Regions from separate parts of the Rhodococcus artemisiae genome, predicted to be linked through region 2. Evidence: predicted binding sites of a transcription regulator. Region 2 holds the regulator's gene; each other region holds the start of a gene.

Region 1 (4,158 bases), on a different contig from region 2:
CGGGCTCGAGATCGGAATCGTGCTGTACGGCGCCGGAGCTGATTCCTCACCCGCCCCGTTCCTCTCACGTTCCGTCGAGTCCGCACTCGCGATGGTTCAGCGCAATTGCGTCACCTCTATGGCGTTGGCGCATCACTTCGGAGCGGCCATGGTCGAGCGAGGCAGGGGTGGCATCATCCTCGTGACGTCCGGATCAGGTCTGCGTGGCTGTTCGAACATGGCGGCCTACTCCGCATCGAAGGCTTTCGACCTCGTGATGGGTGAGAGCCTATGGGCCGAATTCAATCCTGAAGGTGTGGACGTGTTGTCGCTGGTGCTCAGCCGAACGGATACCCCGGCATTGCGTCGGCTGATGCTCGAAATGGGGCAGATCGAGAGCCTCGACACGCCGGTTCCAGGCGCGACGAGCCCCGAGGACACCGTGGCGCGCGCTCTCGAGAATCTCGACAAAGGGCCGACGTGTCTTGTGGGGGAGCAGCTGCAGCAGTCGGAGCAGTATTTCTCGACGCTGACGCGGAACGAAGCCGTTCGTGTGATGGCCGAGGCCACGCGCTCACTCAACACCGCCGCCAAGTAGGCGGACGCACACAGCCACCGGCCCCAGGGCGCGGGTGCGCACTGGTGACGGTGGCTGTCTTTGTGTTCTGTTGTGTAGCTAGACGACCAGATCCGGCCTGTTCCCCGGAATCGGCTTCCGGAACAGATCCACACTCGCAGGTGGAACGAACTGCGGCCGACGCGCTTCGGTCATCTCGACTTCCCACTCGGTGTGGTGCATCAACCGGTGGTGATGTCCGCAGAGCATCACCAGGTTGTCGAGGTCGGTATCACCGCCGTCGACCCAGTGGTGAATGTGGTGGGCATCCGCCCAGGCCGGCGGGGTACTGCACCCTGGGAAGGCGCATCCGCCGTCGCGGACAGTCAACGCTCGCCGTTGCGCCGTCGTCGCGGAACGGTGCGTCCGCCCGTGCGCCAGCGGGACGCCGTGTTCGTCGAGCAGGAGCCGGGTGACCTGGCAGTCGCACGCGAGCATCCGTGCGGTGTCGATCGACAGTGGTCCGGCCCAGGGTTCGGTCGCGTATCCCTGTTCCGGGGAGTGCGCGAAGAGTTCTCTCACGGCGGTGTTCTTCGTCAGATCCGTGATCGACGCGGTGACCGTCACGTGCGGTTTCACACCGCCTTCGACGGGCACGAGACCGGCGGCTTCGATGCACTGCAGAAGTTGCTCGAAGGCGTCGGCGGTGCGCCGCGAGGCCGGCCGGTCGTCTTTGATGCCGTTCGTTTCGGGTCTCGGTGCCGACAGCGGTGAGAGCAGATGCCGCAGGCGTGCGCCGGTGACGGCGTCGAATTCTCCTTTGATCGCCACTCGCCCGTGCAGAGTGGTGGAGACGAACAGTTCGTTGCGGGTGGTGTCTTCACCGGGTGGTGGTCCGTCGTCGGTGCCGTAGAGGTGCTCGAGTCGGCGGATCAGGGCTCGGACGGTGGTTTTGGTGGCGACCTTCTCGCTGGCGTGGTCGATGAGGATGGTGCGGGCTTTCTCGAAGTCGCAGGGGTTCATGGTGCGGGGGTAGTGCTGGCAGAAGTAGGCGATCTGGCGGGCTTTGTCCGCAGCCACCAGCCCGGAGCTGTATGCCTCACGTACTTCCGGTTCCAGTCGCAGTAGACGAGCCAGGGATTCGATGCGGTGGCATTCGCCGAGTTCGAGGTTCGTTGCGGCGGCGAGCCAGTGTGCGGGGCTGCGGTAGCCGTGGTCTTCGACGGTGTCGCGTTCGTACATCGCGATCATCAGATCCACTCGTTGCACCTGCATGGTGTGGATTTCGGCGGACACGGCGAGTGTCTCGGCCATGAGTTGCTTGTTGTCGAGTTTCCAGAGTTCCCCACCCATGATCAGATTCTATCGAACTAGCATTCGATTTGCAAGACTCACTCGAACATACAATCGATATTGGCGGTGGTGGTCTCGGTTCCAGCTCGGCGGCGCGGTGGAGTCCTCCGGCCAGCGGAGAATTCAGATCAGAGTGATTCTAATTGTGTACCAACATAATTCAGTCGACTTCAACAGGCTCAACTATTGACCACATGTCCGAATGGCCTTACAGTTCGAGGCGCCATCCAGAGCGACCGAGAGACCTGGCTCAATGACGTCGCAGCAACCCCCCGCTTTCGGGTGCGGGTGCTACCGCCGGGACCGATGGAGGTCGGAGATGACTAGCAGTATCGAACGCGCTTCGTGGCGCCGCAGGCACATCGATCTGTGCCGCGGCGCATCATCACGCTGTTGCTGAACGACACCGACAACGCTGTTGCGAAGTGCCGCCACCGAAACCGGTTGCGGAATACCGTCTCCTTGTCTCCCGTGAAAGGCATGTTTCGATGTCTCCTGTTCGCAGGAGGTCGGCGTGAGCGCGCCGACCGATATCCGTACCACCGACTCGGCCCCGGAACGCATAGACGACGCAGACTTGTCGGTGGCCCGCACCCGGCACCCATGGAGATGGGTGACCAGCGCCGCGGTTCTGATCGTCGTTGCACAGTTCATTCACGGTCTCGCGACCAACCCCGGCTGGGACTGGCCGACCTTCGCTCAGTACTTCACCGCGGGGTCGGTCCTCTCGGCCCTGTGGATGACGATCAAGCTCACCCTGTGGGGGACCGTCGTCGGATTCGCGCTCGGTGTGCTCCTGGCGGCCAGCAGATTGTCGAACAATCCAGTACTGCAGGTCATTTCGTGGACCTACATCTGGGCGTTCCGGTCCATCCCACTGATCGTCCAGCTGCTCTTCTGGTTCAACATCGCGTACCTCTACCAAACCCTGTCTGTCGGAATCCCGTTCGGACCCGGATTCTTCGAATTCCAGGTCTCGGGAGTGATCTCGGGTTTCACAGCCGCCGTGATAGGCCTTGCACTCCACCAGGCTGCGTACTCGGCGGAGATCATTCGTGCCGGCATCATCTCCGTCGACCACGGGCAGATCGAAGCGGCCAACGCACTCGGCATCCCGCGGCTGCGCCAGTTCTTCCGGATCGTGCTGCCGCAAGCGATGCGCTCGATCCTGCCGAACGCAGCCAACGAGGTCATCAGCCTGTTCAAGGGCACATCGATCGTGTCGACGATGGCGATCGCCGAGCTGTTCTACCAGGTACAGGTTATTTTCGGCCGCAACGGCAGGGTCGTGCCGCTGCTCATGGTCGCGACCGTCTGGTACATCGTCCTCACCACGGTGCTGTCCATCGTGCAGTACTACATCGAGCGGCACTACGCGCGCGGCTCGGCCCGCGCCTTGCCTCTCACCCCGTGGCAGAAAGCGGTCGCACAGTACCGCGAGATCCGAGACACCGGTGTCGGTGCACCCCGAGGAGCAACCCGATGACCGCCACCGAACAGCAGAGCGAATACGCCGTCGACGTGCGAGGCGTCCATAAATCCTTCGGGTCGCTCGAGGTGCTCGCGGGCGTGGATCTGCAGGTCCGCAAGGGTGAGGTGATGGTGATCCTCGGCCCGTCAGGGTCCGGGAAGTCCACGCTGCTGCGCACCCTCAATCACCTCGAGAAGGTCGACCGCGGCACCATCCGCATCGACGGGGAGCTCGTCGGCTACCGCCGTCGCGGCGACAAGTTGCATGAACTGCGCACCCGCGACGTCCTCCGGCAACGGTCCCGGATCGGGTTCGTATTCCAGAACTTCAATCTCTTTCCCCACCTCACCGCACTCGAGAATGTCATCGAAGCACCGCTCTCCGCGCAGAAACGCAGACGCGCCGTGGTCGAAGCCGAAGCCCGCGAACTGCTCGAACGCGTCGGTGTGGGAGACAAGATCCACGACTACCCCAGGCAGTTGTCCGGCGGCCAACAGCAACGCGTGCGCTCGGGGCCGTCGGGATCGATCACGAGCTCCTCGATCCGTCCGACGCCGGAAAACGCTGGCCCGGTGTCCGATTCGATACCGCGGTCGTGCATCACCGCAATGCAGGACGACTCCACGCCGACCGATCCGTCGTCGCATTGCAGCACGCCGCAGCCCTCGCCGGCGCCGACGTCCGCTTCGGTGTCGCAGTGCGCGGACTGCGTCCCGTCCCCGACGGAATCGAAGTCGTCACCGACCGCGACGTGGTGCGCGCCAAGTTCGCACCCGCAGTCGGCGAACTCGTTGCAGGA
Region 2 (4,158 bases):
CTCGTGTTCACAGTGCCCGACGGCGTTCTGGGCGGTGCCACGCTCGTCCTGTACGGGTTGATCGGACTTCTGGGCGTGCGGATCTGGATGGATGCGAAGATCGACTTCACCGACCCGGTGAATCTCACGGTCGTGGCGGCTGCACTTGTTGCAGGTATCGGCGACCTGACGCTCTCTATCGGATCGGTCGAGCTCGGCGGGATCGCATGGGGTTCGATGGGAATCCTCGTGGCATACCCGATCCTTCGTCGATTGGCTGATCTGCGCCGCTGACGATCGAGGTTGTCGCGGTCACAAAATCCGCTCGCTCCTGTCAGCGTCACGGTCAGGCCGCGTGCATACCGTGGGTATGTCCACGTCGTCACTGACAGGAGCGCAGATGGAACGCACCCTTTTCGAGCCCGAACACGACCTGTTCCGTGAGTCGTACCGGAAGTTCCTCGAACAGGAGGTGGCACCCTTCCACGAGCAGTGGGAGAAGGACAAGATCGTCGATCGTGAGGTGTGGAAGAAGGCGGGCGCCCAAGGCTTCCTGGGAATGGCGGTGCCCGAAGAGTTCGGTGGCGGCGGCGTCGACGATTTCCGCTACAACGTCGTCCTGACGGAGGAGACCACCCGCGGTGGATACAGCGGGGTCGGTTTCATGTTGCACAACGACGTCGTGGCACCGTACCTGCTGAATCTCGCGAACCAGGAGCAGAAGAAGCGGTGGCTCCCCGGATTCTGCTCGGGCGAGATCATCACGGCGATCGCGATGACCGAGCCCGGTACCGGCAGCGATCTCCAAGGCATCAAGACCCGCGCGGTTCGCGACGGTGACGATTGGGTCCTGAGTGGATCCAAGACGTTCATCACCAACGGGATCAACGCCGACCTGGTGATCGTGGTTGCCTGCACCGACCCGGAGAAGGGGGCACAGGGATTCTCCCTACTCGTCGTCGAACGCGGTATGCCCGGCTTCGAGCGTGGCCGCAACCTCGACAAGATCGGTCTCGATGCGCAGGATACCGCCGAGCTGAGCTTCGACGAGGTGCGTGTCCCCGCCGCCAATATGCTCGGCGAAGAGGGCCTGGGGTTCATCTACCTGATGCAGAATCTTCCGCAGGAGAGGCTCTCGATCGCTGTGGTCGCGGCCGCAGCGATGGAGCAGGTTCTCGAGGATACAATCCAGTACTGCCGCGATCGGAAGGCATTCGGTAAGCCGATCGGACGGTTCCAGAACAGCCGATTCGAGCTCGCCGAGCTGTCGACGGAAGCTCTGCTTGCTCGAGTGTTCGTGGACAAGTGCGTCGAGCTGCTCAATGCCGGTGCCCTCACTGTGCAGGAAGCAGCGATGGCCAAGTACTGGACCACGGACAAGCAGGTCGAGCTCATCGACCGCTGCCTCCAATTGCACGGCGGCTACGGATACATGCGTGAGTACCCGATTGCCAAGGCGTACCTCGATTCTCGGGTCCAGAAGATCTACGGCGGTACCAACGAGATCATGAAGGAGGTCATCGGCCGCGGTCTGGACATCTGATCGACGCGCGGTTGATCGCAGATGCACAGCGCGAGGCCGGTGTGGGTCCACCGAGATGGACCCACACCGGCCTCGGCGTGTCGGAATGGGTAGGAACCGCCCCTGGTGTGCGGCCGAATGCGCGGGTCAGAGCTTGCGGATGACCGTGACCACTTTGCCGAGAATGACGGCGTCGTTACCGGGGATCGGTTCGAACATCGGGTTGTGCGGCATCAGCCAGACATCGTTCTTCACCCGCTTGAACGTCTTGACCGTGGCCTCGCCGTCGAGCATGGCTGCGACGATGTCGCCGCTCTCGGCTACATTCTGCTGGCGAACCACGACCCAGTCGCCGTCGCAGATCGCCGCGTTGATCATCGATTCACCGACAACCTTCAGTAGGAACAACGACCCCTGGCCCACGACCTCGCGGGGCAGCGGGAAGACGTTCTCGATGGCCTCCTCCGCGAGGATCGGGCCGCCCGCTGCGATCCGTCCGACCACGGGAACGAGTGCGGCCGACGGGATGTCGTCGGAGGGGACCGCCGGGATCACCTCGCCGACGACGTCGGAGGCTACCTGCGGATCGTCGAATCCTCGTACGTCCACCGCGCGGGGGCGATTGGGGTCGCGGCGCAGCAGACCCTTGCGCTCGAGCGTGCGTAGCTGGTGTGCGACCGAGGACGTGCTGTTGAGGCCGACCGCGTCTCCGATCTCTCGGATGCTCGGCGGGTATCCCCTTTCGGCGACCGATGTGCGAATTACCTCGAGGACGCGGCGTTGACGCTCGGTGAGCGCCGTGCCGTCGGTGCCGGACGACTTCTTCGGCCGGCTGGTCGCGGAGCTGGCGTCCGTCATGGTCGTGACCTCCGTGCGTCGAGTTTCTGATGTGTTGCGTGTGATCTCTCGAATCTAACCGGATCCGTGCGGTATATCAAACATCTGTTCGAGATTGTTTCGAACAAACCAGCGACGCGGATCACCTCCGCGTGATAGAAACTTCGAACAGGTATTCGTTCGAATGTGTGGGCGAACCTATCGACCCATGACTGCCACGGAGGATCCGATGGGCACAGCACTGTTGACGGAATTCCGGACCACCGCGCCGATCGGCACGATCGAGATCGCGCCGGCTGCATCACCACTGTGGGCGGGAGGCGACCATCGATACCCGGTGCGGTACGCGGGGACGTCCTGCGCTCACCCGCCCGCTGTCCGCGCCGGCCACGGGCACGCGCTGTGGCAGGTGCTCGCCACGGTGGTGTTCACGGCCGTCGCGGTCACGGCGATCCTGTGCATCGCGCATATCCGTACGAGCCAGGTCGTAGCGGAAGCCGCTCACTCGATACCGGTCGTGACCGACGCAGCGTCGCCCGCTGGGGCAGGGGAAGCGGTCACCGGTGGTAGATGACGGTGCGGTGAAGACCCACCCGGACTCGAAGAGCACACCACACGTGCGGGTATTGTCTGAATCTGTCAGTCACACCACCCCGTGTGGTCGCGTCGGGACGACCCTGCCCCCGGGCGAGATCGATCCTACGAACACGGCATCGTTTCGTCGGCGACGTCGCGGCCATCACGGCAGCGACGAAGGAATCGACATGTACTGCCCGTATTGCCGGCACCCCGACTCGAGGGTCGTCGATTCGCGCGAAGCCGACGAGGGCGCCGCGATTCGCCGCCGTCGGGCCTGCCCGGAGTGCGGTCGCCGATTCACCACGGTCGAGGCCGCCGTGCTGTCCGTTGTCAAGCGCAGCGGCGTGACCGAGCCCTTCAGCAGAGAGAAGGTCGTGCGCGGCGTCGCGCGCGCCTGCCAAGGACGTGATGTCGACAACGACGCCCTGAACAAGCTTGCGCAACAGGTCGAAGACGCTGTGCGCGCCAAGGGGGCACCGGAGGTTCCCAGCCACGAGGTGGGGCTTGCGATACTCGGACCGCTGCGCGACCTCGACGAGGTCGCCTACCTCCGATTCGCCTCGGTATACCGGTCGTTCAGCTCCGCCGAGGATTTCGAACGCGAGATCACCGAGTTGCGCGAACACCAACGCACCCGCGATGTCGCCGCCGACATGGACTGACCTGGCCGGACTCGGGGTCTGCCTCGTCAGCGGATCGAATCGATGGCCTTGAGTACCCGTTTCTCCGACACCGGACCCCGCGTGCCCATTCCCTGGGCGAACAGGCTCACGCGAAGTTCCTCGATCATCCAGTAGACGTCCACGACGTCGCGCGCGGTTCGGCGTTCCTCGGGTAACCGTGTGAGTAGCTTGTCGTAGGCCGCGTACACCCGATCGAGGATGTCCATGGCCTGCGCGTCGCGATTCGCACTTGCCGGCAGCGCTTCGAGGCGCTGGGCGGCGGCAGCGAGATACCGTGGAAGGTCGGCCAGGCGACGAGTGCCCAGGTCTGTGACGAACCCGGCGAAGAGCAACGAGGACAGTTGCTCTCGGACGTCGTCAGCAGCCTCGTCGCGAACCCGATCGAGCAGCACGCCGACCTCATGAGCCTTGCTCAGTGCCGGGACCACCGATTTCAGCAGGTGCGCGACGCGCCGGGGAAGTTCGCTGCGTACGACCGCGGCTAGCGCCTCGAATTCCTCGGGTGACCGTACCGGTTTCCCGTGTGCATCGATCAATTCATCGACCGCGCACGCCCGG
Region 3 (4,158 bases), on a different contig from region 2:
ACGGCGACGCTGGATCAACCATTTCGGGGTCAGCCCGATCCTGCGGTGCACAAGCCGCTGCAGCGCCCGCTCCGACAATCCGAACTCGTTTCGTACCTGTTCGACGCGTAGGACATCGGGATTGTCCTCGACGTACGCCACCACCTCGTTGATCAAGCGTCCTTCGTCGTCGATCGACGCAAGCGGCCGCAGCATGTCGTCGAACAGATCCATCGCGGAGCGATGCGATTCGGGCGAGCGGGGATCGGAGTCCATCACCGCACGAATGCTGCCGGCAAGCTGAGTCCCGTCTTCACCGAACACCTCGGAGAGGTCGACGAAACGGTCGGTGAAGGCCGCGACAGGTGTATGCGTGAGGAGATGGCCGGCGGCCGGGGTGAACATCACCCCGGCCGCCCATCCGTCGCCGACGAGAGTGGTGCGGGACAAGCCCGACGTGATGCCGTAGAAGCGTGCGTAATCCTTCGCGACAACCGCCAGGCATACGGGGTATTGCAGAACCCGCTGGACGGACTCCCTGCCCGCGGGCACCGACCACACCGGAATCCAGTACCGACGCATCAACGCCGCGAGCTCGGGTGCGGCCGGATACCGGAAGACCTTGCTGGAGGTGTCGGTCGGGTCGTTCAGGTGGGCACGTTCGATCGGCTGTCGTTCCGGCCCGTCGTCGGTGTCGGGTTTCATCAATAACGGATCCTCACGCGGGAATATCGTCAAGTCATGAGTACAACGTCCATCAATACAACAGCACTCCGACACGAAGCGGCGAACACGCCACTGACCGCGGTCATCGGGGCTGTCGAGTCCGGTTCGTGGGACCGGCCGTCGCCCTGTGACGGCTGGACGACGCGCGACGTGGTCGCGCACATCGTCGACACCCAACGTGAGTTCCTGGCCGGTCGCGGCCTCGACGTCGGTGAGCGCCCCGACCTCGACGACCCCGCGGCGGGGTGGCGCGAGCACACCGCTCGAGTTGCCGCGCTGCTGACCGACACCGAGCTCGTCGCCACCCCGTACGAGGGATACTTCGGCCCGACGACGCTCGGATCGACGTTCGAGCAGTTCTATATCTGGGATCTGCTCGTGCATCGGTGGGATATCGCGCAGGGTGCCGGGATCCCCGTGAACTACACCGATGCCGAACTCGACCGGATCGAAGCCGGTGCCGACAGCTTCGGCGACTCCCTCTACATGGACAGTGTCTGCAAGCCTGGTGTGGAAGCCGGCTCTGGCGATCGGCAGGCACGGGTCCTGGCGCGTTTGGGACGTCGAGGCGAGTGATGGCGCATATCGTCGGTGTATGACCGAACGGATCGTCGTTGCCGACGAGGTGCGTGCTGCCGTCTCGGCCGGCCGGCCTGTGGTGGCGCTCGAATCGACGATCTTCACGCACGGACTGACGCGGCCGCGCAACCTCGAGGTGGCGTTCGCGGCCGAACGTTTGTTGCGAGAAGCGGGCGTCACGCCCGCGACGACAGGCGTGGTCGCAGGTGTCCCCACCGTGGGCTTGTCGCGCGATCAGATCGAGTTGATCGAGGCCGCGGATTCGGGGACGGTCAAGACCGGGATTCGCGACCTGCCCGTCGCAGCGGCGAAGGGTTCGCACGGCGGGACGACGGTGGCGTCGACAGCGCTGCTCGCGCAGCGTGCGGGGATCGAGGTGTTCGCGACCGGCGGTCTCGGCGGTGTCCACCGCGGCGCGGCGACGACGTTCGACGAGAGTGCGGATCTTGTTGCTCTGTCGTCGATTCCGATCCTGATCGTCAGCGCGGGAGTGAAGTCCATCCTCGACGTGCCTGCCACACTCGAACGGCTCGAAACGCTCGGTGTGATCGTGCTGGGATATCGCACCACCTGCTTCCCAGGCTTCTACGTGCGCGACAGCGGATGCACGGTCGATGCGGTGGATTCACCGGAGGCCGCGGCGATGGTGGCCCGTGCCCGTGACGATCTTGCATTGAGGTCCGCGGTCCTCATCGCGAATCCGGTCGCTGCCGACAAACAGGTCGATCCTGCCCTGCACGATCGAGTGCTTGCCGACGCGGAGCAGGAAGCGGCGGCCGCGGGTGTCCGGGGTAAGGATCTGACGCCGTTCCTGCTCGACCACATGCACCGCGGCACAGATGGTGCCACCCTCGACACGAACGTTGCAGTGTATCTGGGGAACGTGCAGGTGTCGGCGGAGATCGCGACAGCCCTCGTGAGTGCATCGTGACCGAAGGCGCTCACTGTGTGTGTCGACTGCCGGCACACTCCCGTTCTGTGTCGAACATGTATTCCAATATCTCTTGATCATCGAATGTAAGTTCGATAGAATCTGATCATGGGTGGGGAACTCAACGACACACAACTCATGGCCGAGACACTCGCCGTCTCCGCCGAGATCCACACCCTCCAGGTACACCGGGTAGACCTGATGATCGCGATGTTCGAACGCGACACCGTCGAAGAACACGGCTACCGCAGCCCCGCACACTGGCTCGCCGCCGCAACGAACCTCGAGATCGGTGAATGCCACCGCATCGAGACACTCGCCCGCCTGCTGCGGCTCGAACCGGAAGTCCGCACAGCGTATTCATCCGGCCTGCTCGACTCGGAGAAAGCCCGCCGGATCGCCTACTTCTGCCAGCACTACCCCCGCACCATGAACCCCTGCGAGTTCGACCGAGCCCGCACCATCCTCATCGACCACGCCAGCGAGAAGGTCGCCACCAAAACCACCGTCCGAGCCCTGATCCGCAGGCTCGAGCACCTCTACAGCACCGGCGACGGGCCACCACCGGGTGAAGACTCGTCGCGCAACGAGTTGTTCGTCTCGACCACCCTGCACGGCCGGGTCGTGCTCAAAGGCGACTTCGACGCGGTCACCGGAGCGCGACTACGGCATCTGCTTTCCCGTTGGCGGCACCGAGGCCCGAGGTGGGTGGTGTCAAAGACGATCGGCCGGCCTCGCGGCGCAACGCCGACGCCTTCGATCAGCTTCTGCAGTGCGTCGACGCCGCCGGTCTCGTCCCCGTCGAAGGCGGTGTGAAACCGCATGTGACGGTCACCGCGTCGATCACAGATCCGACCGAGAACACCGCCATCAAAGAACTCTTCGCGAACAGCCCCGAGCAGGGGTACGCGACCGAGTCGTGGGCCGGGCCGCTGTCGCTCGATGCCGCGCGGATGCTCGCGTGTGATTGCCAGGTCACCAGGATCCTGCTCGACGAACACGGCGTGCCGCTGGCGCACGGGCGGACGTACCGGACTGCGACGACGGCGCAACGTCGAGCGTTGACTGTGCGCGACGGCGGATGCGCCTTCCCCGGGGGTTCGACACCACCAGCGTGGGCAGACGCCCATCATCTGCGGCATTGGGTCGACGGCGGTGACACCGACCTCGACAACCTCGTGATGTTGTGCGGACATCATCATCGGTTGATGCATCACACCGACTGGGAAGTCGAGTTGACCGAACATCTTCGGCCGCAGTTCATTCCGCCCGCGAGTGTGGACTTGTTCCGTACGCCGATTCCGGGGAACCGGCCGGATCTGGTGTCCTAGGTCCACAATAAAACATCAAGACAGCCACCGTCACCAGGGCACGTGTGCCCTGGTCACGGTGACCGCCGCAATCGGCCCATCCACGAACCGGGATCAAAGAATGTGGCCGAGATCCCCGAGGGTGCGCAGCGTGCGGTTGTGGAAGACGTCGTCTTGCTCGAGCACCGTGATGCTGCCCGGAGCGGCGCGATAGGCCACATGCGCGCACGCGCTGATCGGAAGTCGCTGCCAGGCCGCAACGACCCAGCTGAGCGAACCGCCGTGGGTGACGACAATGCGATGTTCCTCGCTGTCGGAAGTGATTCGATCCATAGCCCGGTAGACGCGAGAGACCCACTCGAGCTTGGTTTCCGCGCCTTCGATTCCCTCGTCGTGATCCAGGCGTTCTCCGGCGGGAGGTGGAGGGACGAAATAGGTGTCAAGCCACGCCTGCGGGCGCCCACCCGCAACGCCGTAGGACTTCTCGCGTAGGTCCGGAAGAAGGACGGGTTCGACGTCGAAAACATCTGAGAGGGGGCGGGCGGTCTCGGTCGCACGGGCGAGGTCCGACGTGTAGAGAACCGGAACCGAACCGGTAGGAATGAGTTCCCGCAGTCGTGCAGCGATCGCGCG

The links. The regulator LexA, encoded in region 2, represses DNA repair genes until DNA is damaged. The targets are predictions, from matches to a motif close to CGAACANNTGTTCG.
Region 1: a site for LexA is predicted at 1,932-1,945, ahead of Q7514_RS12180 (HNH endonuclease signature motif containing protein). Genes of this name have one in related genera too.
Region 3: a site for LexA is predicted at 2,267-2,280, ahead of Q7514_RS25125 (DUF222 domain-containing protein). Genes of this name have one in related genera too.

What each region holds. Positions count from the first base shown of each region.
Region 1 is NZ_JAUTXY010000004.1:452,781-456,938, forward strand. Features, by position in the region: gene Q7514_RS12175 (SDR family NAD(P)-dependent oxidoreductase) at 1-577, shown strand, start outside; gene Q7514_RS12180 (HNH endonuclease signature motif containing protein) at 656-1,888, opposite strand; SAM riboswitch class I at 2,109-2,201, shown strand; gene Q7514_RS12185 (amino acid ABC transporter permease) at 2,403-3,374, shown strand; partial or broken gene Q7514_RS12190 (amino acid ABC transporter ATP-binding protein) at 3,371-3,865, shown strand; gene Q7514_RS12195 (FAD-dependent oxidoreductase) at 3,883-4,158, shown strand, end outside.
Region 2 is NZ_JAUTXY010000001.1:469,284-473,441, reverse strand. Features, by position in the region: gene Q7514_RS02340 (uracil-xanthine permease family protein) at 1-273, shown strand, start outside; gene Q7514_RS02335 (acyl-CoA dehydrogenase family protein) at 380-1,522, shown strand; gene lexA (transcriptional repressor LexA) at 1,649-2,359, opposite strand; gene Q7514_RS02325 (hypothetical protein) at 2,547-2,912, shown strand; gene nrdR (transcriptional regulator NrdR) at 3,103-3,579, shown strand; gene hrpA (ATP-dependent RNA helicase HrpA) at 3,606-4,158, opposite strand, start outside.
Region 3 is NZ_JAUTXY010000014.1:153,611-157,768, forward strand. Features, by position in the region: gene Q7514_RS25110 (helix-turn-helix domain-containing protein) at 1-684, opposite strand, end outside; gene Q7514_RS25115 (maleylpyruvate isomerase family mycothiol-dependent enzyme) at 721-1,281, shown strand; gene Q7514_RS25120 (pseudouridine-5'-phosphate glycosidase) at 1,301-2,215, shown strand; gene Q7514_RS25125 (DUF222 domain-containing protein) at 2,324-3,031, shown strand; gene Q7514_RS25130 (HNH endonuclease signature motif containing protein) at 2,920-3,546, shown strand; gene Q7514_RS25135 (histidine phosphatase family protein) at 3,640-4,158, opposite strand, start outside.